3 regions of the Bradyrhizobium sp. USDA 223 genome follow, and region 1 is predicted to be linked to each of the others. Evidence: predicted binding sites of a transcription regulator. Region 1 holds the regulator's gene; each other region holds the start of a gene.

Region 1 (7,248 bases):
TACGCCGCCTTCCACTTCCATCGCGTGACGCCATACGGCGTGCTCGCCAATCTCGGCGCCATGCCGGTGGTCTCGGCGCTGGTGATGCCGGCCGGGCTGCTCGGACTGCTCGCTGCGCCCTTCGGGCTCGACGGCGTGTTCTGGTGGTTGATGGGGATCGGCATCGAGTGGATGGTCCTGGTCGCGCGCTGGGTGGCGGCCCTGCCGGGCGCCGTCGGCCGCATTCCCGCCTTCGGCATCGCGCCGCTGATCGCGGCGAGCCTCGGGCTCATCGTGATGGGCCTGTTGCGCACGCCCTTGCGCTGGTCCGGCGCCCTGGTGCTGCTGGCAGCGATCCTCTGGGGGCTGTCGGTACGGCAGCCGGATATCCTGATTGCCGGGGACGGCGCGAGCGTCGCGGTCCGGGGCGGGGATGGGCGCTTGCAGGTGATCCGCGCCGGCAAGGACAGCTTCCTGCTGAAGGAGTGGTTGGCTGCCGATGCCGATCCGCGCGATGCCGGCAACGCCTCGTTGGCGAGCGGGGTGTCGTGTGACGAGTCCGGCTGCGTGGCGCCGCTCGCGGACGGACGGCTGATCGCGTTGGCGACGCGCATCGACGCGCTGGCTGATGATTGCAGCCGCGCCGCGCTGGTGGTGACGGCGCGGCCCGCGCCGTCCGATTGCGCGGCGATGGTGGTCGATCGGGCGCGTCTTGCCAGTCAGGGCGCACTGGCTCTGACGCGAAGCGGAGAGGGTTTTTCGGTGCAGGCGGTGAGAGCGAGAGGGGCAAGCCGTCCCTGGCTGCCTGCCGGCGCCGGCGAGGGGGATTTCGACGGCAGCCTGGTGCCGAAGGCGGCCGTGCCCCGCAGCCGGGACGCAACGCCATCCGAGGCCGACTTGCAGGCCGACGATTGACGCGGATCACAAATACCAGGCCAGCACGGCGTCAAGCCTTCCGTTGCCGATGACCGGCAGGGCCACCATTCGGCTCAGCCCGGCTGCGCAGGCTTCGGAGCCGGCGATCGAGCCGTCACGGGTGAGATCGTCGTTGAGGGCGGGCATGCCGGCGGCCCAGGCGCCGCCGATGCTGCCTTCGCCCCTGGCGATGGACTGCGCCGCATAGCGTGCGGCGAGGTCGGTCTGTGCGCTGCAATCGCCGGCGCGAAAGACCAGCGCCGAACGGTCCTCGTTCAGGACCCAGATCTCGAAGCGTCGTGCAATCGGCGTTGCCTGCGCGGACAGGAATGTCAGAACCCAGGTCTGGTCGGTACCGGTTCCGTAGGGCACGCCGACGCCGAGATTGATCCCGACCTTGGCGGCGTCCTCCCAGCGCAAGAAGCTCTTGGCGTCGTGCAAGTCCTTGATGATCAGTGGCAGGCCCGCCTTCCAGGTGCGTCCGGGCAGGCCGAAGCCGCGCGGAAATCTGGTGTGGCGGGAGTTGAATTCGAACATGTCCGCGGTGCCGTAATAGCCATCGACGAGCCCCATCTCATGCGAGAGATCAGGATCGTTGTGCCAGAGTTCGATCGCGCCGACGTGCGCCTCGTCGTCGCCGCAGAACAGCACCAGCACGGCTTGCAGGAATTCGCCCGCGAACACCGGCACCGCCACGCCGCAGGTGAGGCCGGCCGCAGCGGCCTGATCGGTCCGCTTGAAATAGGAGTTGGCGAATTTCGTGAGGATGACGGGGTGGCCACAGGCCCAGGCCTTGCCTGGAAGTCCCTCGTCATATCCGAAGTGCAGCTCTTCGCTGACGGCCTTGAACGCGGACAGCCCTTCGTCGTAGAGGCCGCCGCCGAATTCCAGCCGCATGCGCGTCCGGTCGGGTACCCAGAGTTCAACGACGCGAATGAAGGTCTTCATCGAGCCTGTCCGCCGCCTCAAGCCACTGCAGCATCGGTCATTTGGCTGCGGAGCGAACGTTCAAAATTCAGGCAGGACGGCCCAAACTTCATGCGGCGACGAGGCGCGGCGGCGGGCTCGCCGATCGAATGTCCTGAAACAAAAACCCACCGGGCTCGCCGGCCTCGGCCGGCGACGGCAATTTCAATCCCGGGCTCGGCCTTTCGGCCGAAGGGCGTCAGCCGATCGGCAGGCGCGTGATCGTGGGCCGCGTGTCGGCGACGGTCTGCGGCTTGTGCTCGCGCTCGGGGGCCGGCTGCGTCACCGGCAATTGCAGCACGGTCGCGCGCTGGCCTTCGACGAGCTGCGTCACCAGCACATATTTGCCGTCGGGAAATTCGATCGCGTCATGATGGCGATCGGGAATGTGCGGGTCGATCTTGCCGAACTTGCCGACGCGAGAGTTCACGGTGCGCGTCCAGATCCAGCGGTTGTCGTAGCGGACGTCGTCGGCGAAAGCGAGCTCCGTTCCCGGCAGCAGACAGACCGCGACGGAGGGATCGGCTTCAGAAGCGAAGCCGCGCGTCGAGGTGCCGCGGAAGGTTGTCGTGACGATCGTCTCGCCGACTACGGCGGGGCGCGTCGCGACGGCATGCAAGCTGTAGTCACACATCGGGTGCTCCTCATGCTGGGATAGCGACCCGCGTCTCTTTCGAGGCGCAGGCCTCTATCAGAGTGGAAGCATACAACGCTCTGCTCGGTTATGGGCAAATCTGCGGCTCGCGTTCGCAGCACGCGATCACATTATCTTTCCCGGATTCGATAGGAACAAACCTCGCGTCCTTGCATTCGGCCGGAGCTATCAGCACTGCCGGCACAACTCTACCGGCGAAGCAGAAATGGCTGCGCGCCTGCGCGGGCGAATGTCGCGCGGGAAGATGGACCGGACAGCCGGCGCAGAACCAGAGAAACCGTCCAGCCGGAGCGGACAAGTATCCGCTCCGATCCTGGATCGCCGATGCCGATCGAAGCGCGCGCGGCGCTTGAGACTTCCGGTATCAGTACTTCCGGTAAAGCCCGATCAACTTGCCCTGGATCTTCACGCGGTTCGGCGGAAGAATGCGGACCTCGTAGGCGGCATTGGCGGGCTCGAGCGCGATCGAGGCGCCGCGGCGGCGGAAGCGCTTGAGCGTGGCCTCCTCGTCGTCGATCAATGCCACCACGATGTCGCCGGTATTTGCGGTCTCGTTGCGCTGGATCAGCGCCATGTCGCCGTCGAGGATGCCGGCCTCGACCATCGAATCGCCGCGCACTTCGAGCGCGTAGTGCTCGCCCGAGCCGAGCATGTCCGGCGGCACGCTGATGGTGTGGCTGCGGGTCTGCAGTGCCTCGATCGGCGTGCCGGCGGCGATGCGGCCCATCACGGGCACCGCGACCGGGCGCTCGCCCTCGTCCGCGGGCGGGCTGGAGCTCGCGCGCACCTTGCCGAGATTGCCCTCGATGACGCTCGGGGTGAAGCCGCGGCGATTGCCGGCGGCGGCCTGGAGCTCGGGCAGCTTGATCACCTCGATGGCACGGGCACGGTTGGGCAGGCGGCGAATGAAGCCGCGCTCCTCGAGCGCAGTGATCAGGCGATGGATGCCTGACTTCGAGCGCAGGTCGAGCGCATCCTTCATCTCGTCGAAGGACGGCGGCACGCCGCTTTCCTTCAGACGCTCGCTGATGAACCGCAGAAGCTCGTATTGTTTGCGCGTCAACATCTCGACCAAAGTCCCCCGGTTGATGTCGTTCGATTCCGAGACGATGAAGTCGGCAATAAGCCGCTACATCCTCGAAACAAATCATGAACGGACACTATATGTTCGATATGTGTTCCGCAACTGCTTAATTTATGGTGAACGCGGCCAAACTCGCGGAATGCGTGTGGCTGGGCGGCTCAGACGGGCAGCCGGAGCACCTCGCAAGGCGTCCCTGCCTCGGCCTTCGGCGCGAACGGTGCACGCACGAGAAGTACCTGTGCCGCAGCGAGATTCGCAAGCAGGGAGGAGTCCTGATGGCTGACGGGAAGGGCGACGCGCGTGCCGTCGTCGCGCACCTCCAGTCGCGCACGCAGATAATCCTCGCGCTGGTCGTTGGCGGCGAGATCGCGGCCCAGCACGGCGCGCTCGCGCTGATGATGAATCGCTGAACGGCCCGACAGGGCGCGAATCAAGGGCACCATGAACAGGAAGGCGCACACGTAGGACGACACGGGATTGCCGGGCAGGCCGATCACGCGCATCGCGCCTAGTCGACCGTGCATCATCGGCTTGCCGGGCCGAATCGCGATCTTCCAGAACGCCATCGCGATGCCTTCGCCCTTGAGCGCCTGCTGGACCAGGTCGTGGTCGCCGACCGACGCACCGCCGGTCGTGATCAGGATGTCGGCGCCGCTCTCGCGCGCGCTGCGGATGCCGGCGGACGTCGCCTCCAGCGTATCGGCGGCAATTCCGAGGTCGATGGTCTCGGCGCCCTCGCTGCGGGCGAGCGCATGCAGGGCATAGCCGTTGGAATAGACGATCTGGCCACGACCAGGCGTGGTGCCTGGCATCACGAGCTCGTCGCCGGTGGCGAGAACGGCAACCCTCGGGCGGCGGATGACGGCGAGATGCGGATGATTCATTCCGGCGGCAAGGGCGAGATCGCGCTCGGTGAGACGGATTCCCTTGCGCAGCAGCACGTCTCCTTCGCGGAAGTCGACGCCTGCAGGGCGGATGTGCCGGCCGAAAATGGCGGCTTCCTTGATCGTGACATGTTTGCCGTCGGCAGCCGTGTCCTCCTGGATCACGACGGCATCGGCGCCGTCGGGAACGACGCCGCCGGTGAAGATCCGCACGGCTTCGCCGGGGCCGACGCTTCCCGCGAACGGCCGGCCCGCCGCGACCTCACCGACGACGGTCAACCTCGAATCGTATGCCGCGTCCGCCGTGCGCACGGCATAGCCGTCCATCGCCGACATTGCCTCCGGCGGCTGCGTGCGCCGTGCCGCGACATCGCGGGCGAGCACACGATGGTAGGCCTCGTCGAGGCAAACCATCTGTTCAGCCAGCGGCTCGACGCCGGCCAACACCGCGGCAAGCGCGTCAGAAACCGGCATCAGGGCCACGGGCGAACTCCTGCTGAGCACATCAGTCAATGGGCGGCGAGAGTTCTAGCCGAGTGCAGGCGTGAGGCAAAGCAGCACGCGGGATGATTTATCCTGCGTGATCGCGGGGTGGAGGAGGTCGGCTCAACTCCGCCGCGGCATGATGCGGAAGGCGAGACAGACCGGAACGAGGATTGCCATGGCAAGGACGAGAATGACGAGCGCCACGGCCAGCATCGGTCAACGCTCCGTCGGATCGCCTGGACTGAAATCCGCGACGTCGGGCGCCTTGGGACCCTGATCTTTGTCGGGCAGCGGATCGGCCTGGGATTTCAGGTCGGCGGCCTTGCTGATCAGCTTGGCGGAGAGGTCAGAATCCGAGGTGGTTCTAGCGAATTCGAGCAGGAGAGAGGCTTGCTTGGTGAGATAGGTCTTGCCCAGCACGTCGATCAGTCCAATGTAGAAGTCCCAACGGACTCATGAGTCCGAAAGGTGGTATTCCGTTCCCGGAACTCTGTATAAAAATGCACAAAGTGATCAGGTTCCACAATTTCAGCAGTTTTTGTTCCGGCAAGTGAGCGCGCTCCGGGCTTTCCCGCGGCTCAGATCCCCAGTGCTTTCAATGCGTTCCCGACATCGCGCGGCGAGGTGACATGCACGGCGGTCAACCCCCGCGCCCGCGCTCCCTCGATGTTCTCGGCGAGGTCGTCGAAGAACACGATGCGCTCGGCCGGCACGCCGATCGCCGCCACGACATGGTCGAAGGCCTCGGCATCCGGTTTGCGCAGGCCGATGCTGGAGGACAGATACAGCTCGCGGAAATGGCCGAGCAGACCGGCATATTCCTTCGAGAAATAGTCGACGTGCGGCCGATTGGTGTTGGAGAAGGCATAGAGCGGCATCTGCTTCGCCGCCCGCGGCAGCAGCTCGGCGATATCAGGCATCTCGCCGGCGAAGATCGCGTTCCAGCCTTCCAGGAATTGCGCATCCGAGATGCCGATCCCGAGCGAGGACCGCAGCGAGGCGAAATAGTCCGCATCGCTGATCTTGCCCATCTCGTGCAACCGGTAGGCCTCGTCGCGCACATAGCGCGCGATGATGGCCTCGGGCTGGCAGCCGGCATGTCCCGCCCAGCAGGCGATCGCCTTGGAGAAGTCGATGTCGAGCACAACGCGCCCGAGGTCGAACAGCAGCGCATCCGCGCTGCCGGGAGAGAGCGATGTCATTGCGTCCTTCACTTCAGTATGGCGCGTCAGTAACGATAGGGCTCGTGATCGAACAGCGGGAACGCGCTGAACACGCTGGGCGCGTTGGTGGCGGTCGCCGGATGCAGGCAGGATTTATCGATCTCGGCGAATGAGGTGGCGCCCAGGAGGCCGAGGCAGCGCAGCACCTCGTCTTCGAGCAGCTCCAGCATCCGTGCGACGCCGGCTTCGCCGGCTGCCGCCAGCGCCCAGCATTGCAGCCGGCCGATGCCGACGAGGTCGGCGCCCGCCGCGATCGCCTTGACGATGTCGGTGCCGCGGCAAAAGCCGCCGTCGACCATGATCCTGGCGCGGCCCTTCACGGCGTCGACGATCTCCGGCAGCACGTGCATGGCGCCGCGGCCGTGGTCGAGCTGGCGTCCGCCATGGTTGGAGACGTAGATCCACTCGACGCCGTGATCGAGCGCGATCTGCGCATCCTCGGCCGTGGCGATACCCTTGAGGATCAGCGGAATTTTGAACGTATCCTTGATCATCTTCACGGTCCGCCACTCCAGGCCCTTCTGGAAATCGCCGCCGGTGGCGCGCAGGCGGCTCTCGCGAACGTAGCGCTTGGCGATGTCACGTTCACGACGGCTGTAATGGGCGGTGTCGACGGTCAGGCAGAAGGCGGCATAGGCGTTCTTCTCGGCCCGGCTGACGACATCGGCGACGAAAGCATCGTCGCCGCGGACATAGAGCTGATAGAGACGCAGTGCATCGGGGGCAGCCTCGGCGGTCGTCTCGAGGCCGGGCTCGGACACCGAGCTCAGCATGTGCGCGGCGCCGAACCTGCCTGCAGCGCGCGCGACGCTCGCCGCGCCATCCGGATCGAAGATCTCGAGTGCGCCGACGGGAGCCAGCACCACCGGCAGACGCAGCTTGCGGCCGAACTGCTCGACGCTGCCATCGATCCTGCGCACGTCGCGCAGCACGCGCGGGCGGAAGGCGATCTCGTCGAGCGCCATGCGATTGCGCCGCATCGTGGTCTCGGTCTCGGCGGCGCCGACGATGTAGTCCCAGGCATTCTGGTTGAGGTTGGCGCGCGCCTTCCGGATG
Region 2 (7,248 bases), 2.2 Mb from region 1:
GCCGGGTGTTCAGCGGCGGTGCGGATGCGCGGAGTGCAGTGCCATGACGAAGGAGATCATGATCGCTCCCTCGATCCTCGCCGCGGATTTCGCGCGCCTCGGCGAAGAGGTCGCCGCGATCGACGCCGCTGGGGCCGACTGGATCCATTGCGACGTCATGGACGGACATTTCGTGCCGAACATCAGCTTCGGTGCCGACGTCATCAAGGCGATACGGCCGATGACGAGGAAAGTCTTCGATGTGCATCTGATGATTGCGCCGGCCGATTCCTACCTCGAGACCTTTGCCAAGGCCGGGGCTGATGTGATCACGGTGCATGCGGAAGCCGGCCCGCATCTCGACCGCTCGCTCCAGGCGATCCGAGCGCTCGGCCGCAAGGCTGGCGTCAGCCTTTGTCCGTCGACGCCGGAAGCGGTGATCGAGTATTTGCTCGATCGTATCGATCTCGTGCTGGTGATGACGGTCAATCCGGGTTTTGGCGGCCAATCCTTCATCACATCGCAGATCGACAAGATCAGGCGGATCAGGACCATGATCGGCGAGCGGCCGATCCGGCTGGAGGTCGACGGCGGTATCACGCGCGATAATGCCGCGGCCGTGGCTGCAGCGGGCGCCGACACGCTGGTCGCCGGCTCCGCCGTGTTTCGCGGCAAGGGCGCTGGCGAATATGCCGCTAATATCGCGGCTATTCGAATCGCCGCGGAGATCGGCCGGGCTCCGAGGCTGCAAGATAGTTCCTCGCCCACGAAGCGGGCAGAAGAAAGTGCGCTCATCCGGTAGATTACGGATCAGTTGCGGACCGCTGCTGGGGTCCCAGTGCGCCAAGAGAAGAATCGATGAACGACCGCGCAATGCTAAGCCTCTCAATTTGCGGTTTGGGAACGCTATGAGAGCGCGGATGCAGAACGACGGTAATTGTGGGCATGAAGCCTGCACGCCGCGAGGCGTGCCGCGAGGCGGCATCCTGGCCGCGGCCGTTGCAGGTCGCGGTCAATCTGTCGCCGGTCCAGTTCCAGGTGGGCGATCTCGAGCGCTCGATCCACCAGATTCTGTTGGAGACGGGGCTGACGCCGACGCGGCTCGAGGTCGAGATCACGGAGGGCGTGCTGATCGGCGATTTCACCCGCGCGCTCAACCTGCTGCGGCGGCTGAAGGCGCTCGGCAGCCGCATCGCCATGGACGATTTCGGCACCGGCTATTCCTCGCTGTCCTATCTGCAGTCGTTCCCGTTCGACAAGATCAAGATCGACCGCAGTTTCATCTCCAACCTGGAGGCGACGCCGAAATCGGCCGAGATTGTCCGCGCCGTCCTGAGCCTGGCGCACGCGCTGAAGATCCCGGTCATTGCCGAGGGAGTGGAGACGGAAGCCCAGCGTGCTTTCCTGGCGCGCGAGGCCTGCGAGGAGATGCAAGGCTATCTCGTCGGCCGGCCTGATCTGATCGAACGCTATCTCGACTTGGTCGGCGTCGCCGTGGAGCGCCGCCTCTCCGCCTAGCGTTGGGCACACAGTTCCAAACGGACGTTTGGAACTAAAATCCTTACCGGCACTTCTCGAAATCAACTTGGTTCAGGCGCGTTGTGTGCGCAGCAAATGTTTTGCATAAACGCCATCGGCCTGACGCAAATCAGGGCAATAAGCCCGTGAACGCGAGGGAGGGTCTCATGGAGAACGTACGTCGCTACCGGGCGCTGGCGTCCCTCTGCCGTCAGCAGGCGGCCTACCGGCCGCTCCAGAACTGGGAACTCCTCGGCCAGGCCGAACATTTCGAACATCTCGCCGAAATCGAGCTCAAGGCGCATTTCGACGCGTGCAATGTGCATCGCGAGAAGGACGCCGCCGCGTCGGCGCCGTGGGAGGCTCCCGTCGCGGCGTGACGGCGCCAAGGCGGCTCATCAATGCGACATCAGCGTCGAGACCGTCATGGCTTCCAGCATGGCGCGGGTGACACCCCCGAGAACGCGTTCCTGCAACCGCGAATGGCCGTAGCCGCCCATCACCAGGAGATCGAGACTCTCGTCGGCCGCCAGCGACAGAATGATCGGCTGAATGTCGGCGCGCGTGGCGGTCAGGCTGACCGTGCGGGTGGACAATCCGCGCCGGCCGAGATGTCTGGCCAAGCCGCTCGCTGAAGCTTCGCCGGAGACGTCGTCGGTCTCGTTGACGGTGATGATCACGATCTCTTCGGCGCGCGCCAGGAACGGAGCTGCGTCGCGCATGGCGCGGGCGGCAACGCGACTGCCGTCCCAGCAGATGCCGATCCGCTTCGCCTTGAAGGCTCCCCGGAAGGTGTAGGGCAGGAACAGCACCGGGCCGCCCGCCCGGAACAGGATCTCGCTCGGCACGTCGTTGTCGAACGAGCCCTGCGCCGGATCGGGCTGGAGCACCACGTTGAGATCGTGCAGCCGTGCCATCTCGCCGAGCGAGCCGGCGGCATCCGCGGGGATCGCGCCGAGTGCGTGGCAGGTATAGGAGATGCCGGCGTTCGCCGCCTCGCTCTTGAATACCGCGAGCGCCGCCTCGGCCCGCTCCACGGCGCGCTCGCGCTCCAGCTCGAACACGGCCGCCACCGCCGCGCCGCCTTCCATGACGTAAGCTGTACTGGTGGCGACATAGCCGACCGCGACCGCGTCGAGATGCGCGTTGAGCTTCGCCGCGAGCGAGACCGAGCCCTCGATCGCGGGACGCATGGGACGTTCGGTGGGAATGTGGACGAGAATGTCTTTGTACATGGCGCGCCTCCGCTGAGCATCATCCGATGGTCGCAGTTTCTCCCTGCGCGAAGGCGACGCGTTGAGCTGTATCAAACGTCCGGATTGCCTGCTGCGCCCGCTCATCCATTCTTTGCCGAGATTTAATCGGACGGACGGGACGTCGTAAGGTGGCAGCGACCATGTTGAGGGCAAGGCGACACCTGCTCAACATGGACATTTCGACATGAACGATCGCGTCAATTCCGACATCAACACTTCTCGCAAGATCTTGCGGCCGCGGCGGCTCGCGCTGCTCGGCACCGTGGCCGCGCTGGGCGTGGCCGCCCTGGCCGTTGCGCCAGGCGCCACGCCGTACGGCATCAACTCCTTGATTGCGCCGGCTCAGGCGGCCGAAGCTGCCGCGACGCCGCCCGGCTTCGGCGATCTCGTCAGCAGGGTCAAACCCGCTGTGATCTCGGTGCGGGTCAAAATCGATCAGGACAACGACAAGAGCGCGATGCTGCAGCAGAACCGGATGGATTCGGACGAGGACACGCCGTTCGACCAGTTCTCGCGACAGTTCGGTTTCCGCTTTCCGGGCGGCGCGAACGGCATGCCACGCCAGCGCCACCAGATGATCACGGGCGAAGGCTCCGGCTTTTTCATCTCCGCCGACGGCTATGCCGTGACCAACAATCACGTCGTCGATCGCGCCGAGTCCGTGCAGGTGACGATGGACGACGGCACGACCTACACCGCGAAAGTGGTCGGCACCGATCCGAAGACCGATCTCGCGCTGATCAAGGTCGACGGCAAGAAGGACTTTCCGTTCGTCAAGTTCTCCGACCAGAAGCCGCGCATCGGCGACTGGGTGGTCGCGGTCGGCAATCCCTTCGGTCTTGGCGGCACCGTGACCGCCGGCATCGTCTCGGCCAGCGGCCGCGACATCGGCAACGGTCCCTATGACGACTTCATCCAGATCGACGCGCCGATCAACAAGGGTAATTCCGGCGGCCCGGCCTTCGACATGAACGGCAACGTGATCGGCGTGAACACTGCGATCTTCTCGCCCTCGGGCGGCTCGGTCGGCATCGGCTTCGATATCCCGGCTTCGACCGCCAAGCTCGTCGTCGCGCAATTGAAGGACAAGGGCGCGGTCACCCGGGGCTGGCTCGGCGTGCAGGTGCAGCCGGTGACGTCGGATATTGCCGACAGCCTCGGGCTCAAGGAGGCGCGCGGCGCGATCGTCGACAATCCGCAGGATGGCAGCCCGGCGGCGAAGGCCGGCATCCAGGCGGGCGATGTCATCACCGCCGTCAACGGCACCACGATCAAGGACTCCCGCGACCTCGCCCGCACCATCGCCGGCTTGGCGCCGGGCACGTCCGTGAAGCTCGATGTCTTCCGCAAGGGCGACAGCAAGACGATGACCCTGGTGCTCGGCGAACTGCCGAATGAGCGCCAGGCTAAAGGCAATGGCAATGCCGACGAGGGCAGGGGACAGTCGGGTGCCGGCACGCCGCGCCTCGGCCTCAGCCTGGCGCCCGCAGGTGACGTCCAGGGCGCAGGCCAGAACGGCGTCGTCGTCACCGAGGTTGATCCGCAAGGCCCGGCCGCGCAACGGGGCATCCGGACCGGCGACGTCATCCTCAATGTCGGCGGCAAGGCTGTCAGCAATGTCGGCGAGGTCCGCTCCGAGCTGGCGCAGGCCAAATCGTCGGGCAAGCGCAGCGTGCTGCTTCAGGTCAGAAGCGCGGAGGCCACCCGCTTCGTTGCGGTGCCACTCGCATTGCGCGAACTCGACCCTCACAAATCCAGGAAGGCGGCCTTCGGGCCGCCTTTTGCACACACGTCACGTCCGCACCAGGCCGGTCACATTCTCGTTAACGGCAGGGATGATGACCTGGTGCGTCCGAAAAAGCCGTGTTCGCTGATCACACTCGCAAGACGCCTCAGTGCTCTGCGGCAACGCCGCCGCCGACCGGGTTGCAAGCGTGGAACTTCGAGCCTCCCGGCGCTTTGTGGAACTCGCCGGTGGTTCACAAGTGATCGGTGCCATCATGGATCGACTGAAGCTCTCGCTCAGGAGTGCGCTGCTCGTGGTGCCATTGGTGCTCTCGGGTGAAAACGCGCTCGGGCGCGACGACGGCCGCTACGCGAATTCTCCTCTGAAGCCATGGTTCGACAGTTTGCGCAGCCATCTCGGTCCGTGCTGCTCGGATGCCGACGGTTTCGCCCTCGCCGATCTCGACTGGGAGTCGCACAACGGGCGCTACCGTGTCCGCATCGACGGGCAGTGGATCGACGTGCCGGACGAGGCCGTCATCACCGAGCCGAACCGCGCCGGCCGCACCATGGTGTGGCCGGTCAAGACTGCGTTCGGGATTTCGATCCGCTGCTTTATGCCGGGGAGCATGATCTGAGACCGGTCAGCGCGACCGCTTGGATGATTTGCGCTTCGATGATTTCTTGTTGGATGATTTCTTGGACGACGTCCTCGACGATTTCTTGGACGTCGTCTTGGCGCTCTTGCGCTTTGAAGCCTTCTTCGGGACCTTCTTGCCCTTCTTGCGTGCCTTCGACAGTCCGATCGCGATGGCCTGCTTGCGGTTCTTGACGCGGCCGCCGCGCCCGCCACGGCCGCTCTTCGCGGTGCCCTTCTTGTAACGCCGCATCTCGGTGGCGACATCGCTGCCCGAGCTGCGTGAGTAGCGGCGCTTTTTTGCCTTGCGTGCCATGCATATTCTCCCTCGGCGGGGAGAACCATTCTGCACAGCCATGGTTCCGGGAGCGTGGAACGGCGCAGGCCTAAAGCGCGATGCGATGCTCTAGAAGGAGTTTGCCAGCTCGATCTCCGCTTCCAGCACCTGGATGCGCCGGGCGGCCTCGCTGAAGGACAGATCCCGCGCATATTGGCCGGGCTGGTAGGCCTCTTCGCTGAGCCGCTTCAGCTTGAGGCCCTGCGCCCGCGTCATCTGCTCGCCCAGGAAAAATCTGGCGTCGTATTTACCTTGAACCTGCATCTGGCGTCTCCGTCCTGAAATCGTGACTTGACTATATGTTCTTATTTTGTTCTAACAAGGCATGGACAACAGAATTAATGAAATTCGACGTAAAATCAGAGCCTTGAGGTTTGAGATGGCCGACGTCGAGGCGTCGGTGCGCGACCTCGTCGAGCGCGATCACGACTGCACGGAAAAGGCCCTGGCGCAGATGGACCTGCGCCGGAAGATCAATCTCTTGATCGCCGAATGGAAGGCGGCCGGCGGCAGCGACGTACTGCCGAACGTCCGCGACCGAGTGCGACTTCGTGCCGTGAAGACAGGCGGCAATTCCGCGCGCGCAGTCGAGCGCCGCTGAGATCCTTGGCGCCGGATACTGAAGGCCGAGTGCCGAGCCCAAAGATAGAAGACAAAGGGCTCCGCAATGCGGAGCCCTTCATGATTCCAGGGCGCGCCTATTTGGTGGTGGTCATGCCGCCCTTGTTGGTCATGGTGCCGCCCTGATCGGAGCCGGGACCGGCGCCGCCTTGGCCGGATGGATCAGCGCCCTTGGAGGACTTGGTGTTGGCGCCGGTGGTCTGTGCCGACGATTCATGCTTGGCCTTATGCGATTTGGCCTGGGCGGCAAACGGCGCGGCGGCAAGGCCCGTTGCCAATATTGCGGCGAGAGCGAGCTTGGTCGTCTTCATGCGGGGGAACTCCCTGAGTTAAATTGACGCAGGCAGCAAACCGCGCGTCGCGGCAGGAGTCCCGGCGAAGTATCTTCCGTGCGTCACGCACGCTTCAAGTTTGCTTGTCCTCGACCAGGATGAACACGGTGCCGGTGAGCGTCGCGCCGATCGCGAAGGTCGTCACCAAGGTGAGGGCGAAGACCATCGCGGCCTGGCTTCCGCCATTGTTCAGCAGGTTGGCGACGGCTGGATTGGACAGGACGAGCGTGAGGCTGAAAATGAGGCCAAGCGCTGCGCCCATCATTGCATGTGTCATCAGCTTGATAAGGCCGCTGGCAGAGATCAGCTCAGACGACTTTTTGGTGCGCAAGGGACGGCATCCCGAACTGCCACGCCAACGCGCATGTGATCGCCGGGTTCCGCTCCGCTGAAGGAATTGTTACCGCCCGTTTCATCCGGCGTTCATGCCGGGCTTGCCAAGATGGGCGCCAGCAAAACGGGAACATCGATATGGGTAAGGTGGTCTTTCTTTACCGCTCGCTAGCCTATCGCAACGCAGCCGCGGACATCCTGCGCAAGGCGCGCAAGCTCCCGATTGGCGCGGAGCGGAGCGCAGCTCGCCGCTACGCGAGGGCGCTGCGCGATCTCGCCCGAACGGAAGCCTGGCTCGAAGGGCGCGTCGCGCGCGAACCGCGCACGGCGGAGCGCATGAGCAGCGCAGCGTCAGGTTAACCGGATGCGCGTTGCAATTCGGCGGCGCCGGCGGTGTCGAACTTGCTTGGTGCAGCCGCCGCGGTCTTGCGTGTCAACGGCACCTCAAGACGGCACAGCAGGCCCTCGGCGCGCCAATCGAACTGCGCCTGTCCGCCAAGCTGGGACTCG
Region 3 (7,248 bases), 1.8 Mb from region 1:
GTTCATCGACTTAATTTGATCGGGCTCGCCTCATGCGTTTGAATGCTGAACATGTGGGGGGACCCGTCTTTGTCCTAATAGGGCTTGCAGCCCTGATTGCCTATACTGCCGGACGCCATGATGCCCCTCCGGCTTTGCCATCGCCATCACCTGTCGCATCGCGCTTAGTCACGCCAATGGCGCTCGTCGAAGCGTCGCAGGAAGCCCCGGCGATTGCTCAGCCGTCGCCCGAGCCTTTCGCCGCAACCGGCCGCGAAGCCTAGCCGGTCAGAACCAGCGTCTCCAAAGTCAGACGCGACGCGGAAGGTGGAGGTCGTGCTAACTGCGGCGGCCATCGCGGCAATAATCGTCAAAGCGAGCCGAGATCGTTACTACGCTGCGGGACACCCGTGTGCTTGCCCGGATGACCTTACGCGCAGCGGCCGGGCATGTGGAGGGAGAAGTGCAAACTCGCGACCGGGCGGAGCTGCGCCAGCCTGTTATCCGAGCGACGTCGCGGCCGCCATGATGGAGGATTGTCGCAAGACCGTCGCGCGTTGAGTGTTGTGACGCCGCGGGAAGAGTAGAGTATAAGCCGCTGTTATTGGCGGCGCTCGTGTTGTCGGCTCAGAGGAGAAGCCCATTGCGTGATCTCCCAGACTCACTTTAAGGCAAGATTATCGCAAAAACTGGACATGAGGCGAAATGTCGAGATCGAGCCGCACCTTGCCAACCAGTGGCTACGCAATTTTGGTCGATGGATTGGTTAAGGCCGAATTTTCATCCAAGGAAGGCGTTGAGAGCGGAGCGCTGAACCTTAAGAGGCGCTTTTCGCTGCTGCAGGTGAAGATCTACGATGCTCAGGCAAAATCAGAGCGCGAGGTCACCTCGATCTAGCTAAAACGCCATCGACGATCGTTTCAGTCGGCTCTAATACCGTTGCTTCTGATGCCTTGCCTCATCTGCGGTCACGAAAAGACAATTGATGCGCACCTGATCCCGCGTGCGTTTGCCTTGGAAGTGGCCCCGCATTCGGGCGAAAAGCATGTCATCGGATATCCCGGGGCCGACAAGTTCCGGAGAACTAACACCGGTGTTTACGATGCCAATATACTCTGTGGCCCTTGCGACCGGAAGCTCGGTGCGCATGAGGGATACGCAGTCGAGTTCCTAAGAAAGGCACGAATGCGACTCGCGCCCCCGCACTCGTATTTGCATGCAAAGGAGGTCAACGGGGACCGCTTCGTTCGCTTTGCTGCTGGCTTGTGCTGGAAGTACGCGGTCACAAAGCAGGCCAACGGAAGGATCGGTACTGGCCGGTATCGCGAAATCCTTGCTGACGTTGCGTTCGAGCGAGCTCCGGTGCCTTCGTCGATCGATCTGACGGCTATTCAGTTGTACACCGGCGACACCGAGGTCTATTTCTACAGGGCCCCCAAAGCGGACAGACAGCAGGGCGTAAATCTGTTTCGCTTTTACATTGGAGGGTTCTTGTTCTTCCTAAAGACAGACAATCGCGCCAACCCTGAAGTCCCTCCTCAGGAATGTTGGCTACGCGGCAAGCAGTCGGCCTCCTTTGCCGTTCTCCCGGCAGAGATGTTTGAGGAGTGGGCCATCGGCAAGCAGATCGCTGGCCGTCCGAACCTTCGATCGTATTTCGATAAGATTCGGTCGAAGCCAGCCCGGTGAATGACTGCCTGCGAACTAGCCTTGTTGTCCTCCATGTCGTGCAGGCTTCCGATCGAACCGTGATCGGCCCGCACCGCGCGGGCTACTCAAGAAGACGCAGGTGGCTAAGACCTGCGAAGTTCTTGTTTTGCTGAAACGGCCCGACCAGGCCGCGAGCGAATGAGGTATTTTCGCCGGTACGCATCCAGGAAATCCTGATCGCAACAGATGCATTTGCCCGAGGTGTCGCGGGCGCGCGGATCGGCTAGTACGGGAGCCAATGGGCGCAACAGGTTGATCCGCGTGATGGACGGCGGAATCGGTAGGCCTGCGGCATGCTTCAGAACATCGGCTGCCAATCCCGAGCGGATTGAAACGCCATCGGAACGACTGCCGTGCCGGCGTTGCCGGGATTCGCTACGTCGCGGTGGCGGCCGCGGCCGCTAGGCCTCAGCTTGATCGGATAACGAGCCCGTCAGATGCAATCAAGGAAATATTAACCGTTTAAGTCAATGTTTTGTAATGCGATGTTCTATGTTCTTGATTTGTTCTTGGCGCGTGATAGGCTTTCCTGACGCTTTTGCGTTGTCTCTTCAAAGCAGGGGACTTCGATTCTGCGGATTCGACGCCGCGGCAAGGGCTAGCTAGGGTTGGACGATGAACCTTCTCGCAAGAATGAATGATAGGCCGGCCGTACGCTCAATCTCGCCGCGCATGGAGTTGGGTGCTTACGAAGCGCTGTGGCTCGAGAAGGGGGCCACCTTCAAAACGATCGCGGAGAAGTTCGCAGCGGACCCGACTGCCGTGCCGTCCGACTTCGTTTCTGGCGCTGTGGCGGACGCGCGCGCATCCGAAGTTTTAGCTGCGCTCAAGAGGGCAGGCGTGTCTAGGTTCGGCACTCGGCTGAATCTCACCGGCAACTATCCTGCGAAGCTCCGAGATGCGAGGCATCCGGTCGAAATGCTTTACTTTCAAGGCACTTGGGAGCTCGTTGAAACCCGATGCGTTGCCGTTGTGGGCAGCCGCAATCCAAGCGAAGACGGGAAGTTGCGTGCGGGAAAGTTGTCACGTGCGTTGGTCGAGCGCGGCTTCACCGTCGTCTCGGGACTCGCGACCGGTATCGACACCGCAGCTCATACGGCCGCACTCGAGGCGAAGGGCCATACCATCGCTGTCATCGGAACGCCCATCGGGACCTACTACCCGAAGGAAAATCAGGCGCTCCAGCGCAGGATCGCGGAGGACAATCTGCTTATTTCTCAGGTACCTGTTCTCCGGTACGCCAGTCAGCACGTCCCGCAGAACAAGCTGTTTTTCCCTGAGCGCAACGTCACCATGAGCGCTCTCACCGAGGGAACGATCATCGTCGAGGCCAGCGACACAAGCGGGACGCTTACGCAGGCCCGCGCCGCCCTTCAGCAGGGCCGCAAGCTGTTCTTTCTCGATTCTTGCTTCAAGCGGGACGACATCACCTGGCCGGCGAACTTCGAGAAACGGGGCGCGATCCGTGTTCGCGACCTCGCCGATATCTGGGGTGCGTTGGGTAATGGCGCTCCTACTTCAGCAAATTGACGAGACCAACCGCCGGGACCCTCGACGAGGGTGACGATTGCCATTACCTCTACGAATACACGGCTGGTAAGGGTTGGCAGGGCGGCGAGACCAATCAGCTGATTCACAATCTTCAGAAGAAGCGTAACGATGGTGGCTACCACTACAAAGCTCCGGCGATCGCCAGATGCGCTCGCGACCTATCTGCGGTCTTGAGCGCCGAATGGCTGGACCAGGCCACGATCGTTCCGATACCGCCATCGAAGGTAAAGACCGATCCTGCTTACGATGATCGGATGGTGCAGGTTTGCAGAGGAATCCGCGCGCCGGCGCCGCCAGACGTCCGGGAACTAATCGAGCAGATCGCCTTTACCGACACGTTCAAGGGCGGCAACCGGAAGGCACCGGCCGAACTCAAACAGAACTACAGGATCGCGGAAAACCACTTGCAAAACCTGCGAGGTATTGTCGGCATCTTCGACGACGTCCTCACGACAGGCTCCCATTTCAAGGCCGTCAAGGAGATGATCTTGGAGCGCGCGCCAAAGACGCGAGTGATCGGTCTCTTCGTCGCCAGGCGAGCGATTCCAAACCCATTTGGCGAGGTTTCGATTGATGAGTTGTTGAAATAGAGATCCTTGCCGGGGTAGTGGCGATGGCGTCTAAGCCGATCGTCGTCAGCGCGACCTAACCCTGTAGAATAAATGCTCGCCGATACCCATCGCGTCAAGAGTGGACGTAATAGCGCCGCGGGTACTGAAGGCTAGGCTTATGACGGGTCAGCGCTCACAACACGAACTTATCGGCTGCTACGACTGCGGCAACGGTGTCTCGTTTTCGGCTTTGGCTTGTCCGCACTGCGGCTCGCGTGAGCCAGCCGGCCCCTATGTGGAGACTCTAAAGAGCGACGCCTGCACCGGATCGAAGAGAAAAACGATCAGACCTTGATTGGCATGACGGTCCTGTGCGCCGGAATAGGCTTCTTTTAGCAGGGCCGCCGGGAGCGTCTGTATCATTTGAGACTTAGCCTGTGCGAACGCCGGCGAGTGGTCCTGGGCATCAAGCCGACCGTCCTGCCCGGCTCCGACTGGAAGATCAGCAATTCGCTCGATCCGGAAGTCTTCGCCACCTGCTCTCGACCGATGCCGTCCAGATCAAGGTCGGCACCTCTCGTTCGGATCGACGGCTGGAGTGTTCAGCCCAGGTGGTCCCCGTATATGGACCCGGTAGGCTTCCTGAAGGTCTCGGCATTCGGCATCGAAGAACAGCGGGTCAGGGTGACCATCTACTTCGCGGATCCGCCCGAACCGTGGGCCGCGCTCGGCCACGACTACGGGGGCGTCGTCCACGTGACCACCTGGAGCGTTCCGGACGCCCTGACGGTGCCGGTGAGCGCCTTGTTCCGGAAGGGCGACCAGTGGGCCGTTTTTGCTGACGAGAACGGGCGCGCCAAAGTCGTTCCGGTCAGCATCGGCCGCCGCAACAACCGGCAGGCCGAAGTGCTTGCCGGGCTGGGTGCGGGGGACCGCGTGGTGCTGCATCCCAGCGGCCGGGTCACTCACCGGGGCAGAATTGCTGGCCGCCGAGGAGGCGGCAAGCTGGTGGTTAATGAAACTTAAAGGGGGGAGCGGCTCCGAAAAGCCTAAATAAGCTCCTCGCGATCGCGATATGTTATGGCTTTTTGCAGGAACCCAAACTATAACTAGGAAAACTCCCCCTTATTTTAGGTTCCCGTGAAGCGCAGCGATCTCAGCCACACGATCCGCGAGACCCTGAAGCGGCTTCCGCCGCCCTACGACTCTCACTACGGGATCGTGCCGCCGGCACCCCCGGAGGAGGGGGTGTTCGTCGGAGGGGCGATGAAGGCCCTGGAAGCCGCTCAAGCGGCCTTCGGCAAGGTCGACGCCATCGCCGCCCAGATGAAGGACCCCTACATCGTCAGCCGAGTCCTTACCAGACGTGAGGCAGTCAGTTCCTCTTCTATCGAAGGCACCCAGAGCACTCTCGACGAACTGCTTTCGGTCGAAGAGACGGGCGACGACGGCGCCCGGGACGAAGCGCGCCAAGTCCGCAACTACGTCGTTGCCTTGGACGGATTCATTCCGAGAGCCGCCAAGGATGGCTACGGCGTCTTCACGATGGATCTGATCAAGCACCTCCACCGCGCCGTGATGAAGGACGACCCCGACTATCAAGACGTTCCCGGCGACCTCCGCACGCGTGTCGTGTGGATCGGCGGAAACAAAGACATCGCATATTCCAGTCTGAATCCCCCGCCTCCGGCCGACGTCGCCGACTGCCTCGCCCAAACGGTCGACTACCTCCGGAACGAGGGCATGCAGCAGATGACGCAAGGGTTCATCACGCGCATGGCCATAGCGCACACCCACTTCGAGGCGGTGCACCCCTTCCGCGACGGCAACGGTCGTGTCGGCCGCCTTCTGCTTCCTCTCATGATGGCGGCGGAGAGGCACGTCCCTCTGTATCTTTCGCCTTACATCGAAAGCAAAAAGGGGGCGTACTACGCTTCGCTCAAGGACGCTCAACAACGGCTCGACTGGGAGCCGATCATCACCTTCATGGCCGACGCCGTCGCCGGCACCGTCGAAGAACTCATCCGGACCCGGACGGCACTCGCGGAATTGTCAGAGCGCTGGAGGGAGCGCCGAAAATTCCGAAAGGGATCCGCGGCCACCCGCGCTTTAGACGAACTTCACAACTATCCGGTCGTGACGGCGAAGCGCCTTGGCCAACTGCTCGATGTCTCGCCCACGCAGGTAAATCAGGCCATCGCGCAATTGCAGGAAGCCGGCATCCTGCAGGAGAGGACTGGATACGCGCGAAACCGGATCTACGCCGCTCCCGAAGCGCTCGCCATCATCAACCGTCCCTTCGGCGAAGAGCCCATCTTTACCGAAGTCGCTGCGGCCGATACCGATCTGGACGAGGTCTTGCCTGGCCCGAAGTGGCCTTGATCTCTCGCTAGAGACCACACTAAGGCGGCTGCGAACGAGCGTCCCCTGTATCCTGCAGCTTATCGCTCCGGGTGGGGAGGCGATGCCGCCGACGCCACAGACGACGGCGAAGTCTCAGCTCATCTGACACGCGTCGCGCCCGCCGGACGAGCAGGTCCATTTCAGATCGACGGCAATCGACGCCAATCGGTACGCTCCGCCCATCATCCGTGCCACTTCCTCGTCCGTGATCGGACGATCGACTTGATCGGGGATCCGCGCGGTACCGACGAACATGCCGGTCTCGGCGTCGATGCAGTGACGGTGCCCAGGCTCGGCGGATCTTCGCTTCCGGTTACCATTACGTCGCACTACCTTCGCGATCGGGCTCAGCGCGAACAGTTATTCACCACACAAATGAAGGAACGCCGACCGCTTCAGAAGCGGATGGACGAGATTAGGGTTTGGCATCAGGCAGAGCGCGCCCGGTTGGCGCGACAGATTGTCGAGTTCATGCGCCGCTCAAGGCGGCGGCACGACCCCGAGAAGGAAAAGCAGCGCCGCGGTCCCCAATTCGAAATGTAGGAGATGTGTTCATGAACGCGCTAGTTTCCTTCCGCGACATCGCCGCGAGCGATCCGACGCCCGCGCCCAAGCGCGTATCTGCTCCAGAGCCCCACGCATTGAATATGCCCTTGGGCACGGCCCGGTGGCGCTTGCTCATTCGACGCACTCCTCCTCTCGTCCGTCCGGGCATGGACGGGCGTTCGCCGCAGGTGCGGCGCGCATCAAAATCCTGATCGTGGGACCGAGAGAGGATCCGGGAGCGGCGATGTCGACGCCAATTCCTCCTTGCGAATCCTATGGGCGAGCGCCCTCCGGAATCGATGGAGCACGCCTGCCTGCTCTCAGGCCTGAACCCAGCTGATACCCCAATCGCGCAGCGCGTCAAACGGAATCTGGAAAAACGATAGCTGGGTCAATCGCTTACGGCTGTTTTTCAAGGATTCGTCTGTCTAGCTAAGTCAGCTGAATCACGAGGGTTTGTAGGATTCACAGCTTGCGCATTAACCATCGAGATTTTTGTTGTAGAAAC

The links. The regulator LexA, encoded in region 1, represses DNA repair genes until DNA is damaged. The targets are predictions, from matches to a motif close to TGTTCNNNNTGTGTTCNG.
Region 2: ABIA40_RS20560 (DUF3072 domain-containing protein) is a predicted target of LexA. The motif match lies at 5,753-5,770, and genes of this name have one in related genera.
Region 3: ABIA40_RS02125 (DNA-processing protein DprA) is a predicted target of LexA. The motif match lies at 2,183-2,200, and genes of this name have one in related genera.

The regions. Positions count from the first base shown of each region.
Region 1 covers NZ_JBIYDR010000001.1:2,267,364-2,274,611, forward strand. Annotated here, with positions in the region: gene ABIA40_RS10350 (ComEC/Rec2 family competence protein) at 1-894, shown strand, start outside; gene ABIA40_RS10355 (GAF domain-containing protein) at 901-1,842, opposite strand; gene ABIA40_RS10360 (hypothetical protein) at 2,060-2,494, opposite strand; gene lexA (transcriptional repressor LexA) at 2,880-3,581, opposite strand; gene glp (gephyrin-like molybdotransferase Glp) at 3,758-4,966, opposite strand; gene ABIA40_RS10375 (hypothetical protein) at 5,186-5,389, opposite strand; gene ABIA40_RS10380 (HAD family phosphatase) at 5,548-6,171, opposite strand; gene ABIA40_RS10385 (alpha-hydroxy acid oxidase) at 6,198-7,248, opposite strand, start outside.
Region 2 covers NZ_JBIYDR010000001.1:4,424,867-4,432,114, reverse strand. Annotated here, with positions in the region: gene cbbX (CbbX protein) at 1-47, shown strand, start outside; gene rpe (ribulose-phosphate 3-epimerase) at 44-781, shown strand; partial or broken gene ABIA40_RS20590 (EAL domain-containing protein) at 940-1,497, shown strand; gene ABIA40_RS20585 (hypothetical protein) at 1,665-1,877, shown strand; gene ABIA40_RS20580 (universal stress protein) at 1,896-2,732, opposite strand; partial or broken gene ABIA40_RS20575 (Do family serine endopeptidase) at 2,894-4,482, shown strand; gene ABIA40_RS20570 (hypothetical protein) at 4,754-5,116, shown strand; gene ABIA40_RS20565 (DUF6496 domain-containing protein) at 5,123-5,431, opposite strand; gene ABIA40_RS20560 (DUF3072 domain-containing protein) at 5,522-5,716, opposite strand; gene ABIA40_RS20555 (hypothetical protein) at 5,832-6,053, shown strand; gene ABIA40_RS20550 (hypothetical protein) at 6,151-6,384, opposite strand; gene ABIA40_RS20545 (hypothetical protein) at 6,479-6,736, opposite strand; gene ABIA40_RS20540 (hypothetical protein) at 6,877-7,098, shown strand; gene ABIA40_RS20535 (HWE histidine kinase domain-containing protein) at 7,095-7,248, opposite strand, start outside.
Region 3 covers NZ_JBIYDR010000001.1:509,856-517,103, forward strand. Annotated here, with positions in the region: gene ABIA40_RS02115 (hypothetical protein) at 685-876, shown strand; gene ABIA40_RS02120 (hypothetical protein) at 1,165-1,668, shown strand; gene ABIA40_RS02125 (DNA-processing protein DprA) at 2,305-3,219, shown strand; gene ABIA40_RS02130 (hypothetical protein) at 3,216-3,830, shown strand; gene ABIA40_RS02135 (hypothetical protein) at 4,245-4,817, shown strand; gene ABIA40_RS02140 (Fic family protein) at 4,932-6,173, shown strand; gene ABIA40_RS02145 (hypothetical protein) at 6,288-6,449, opposite strand.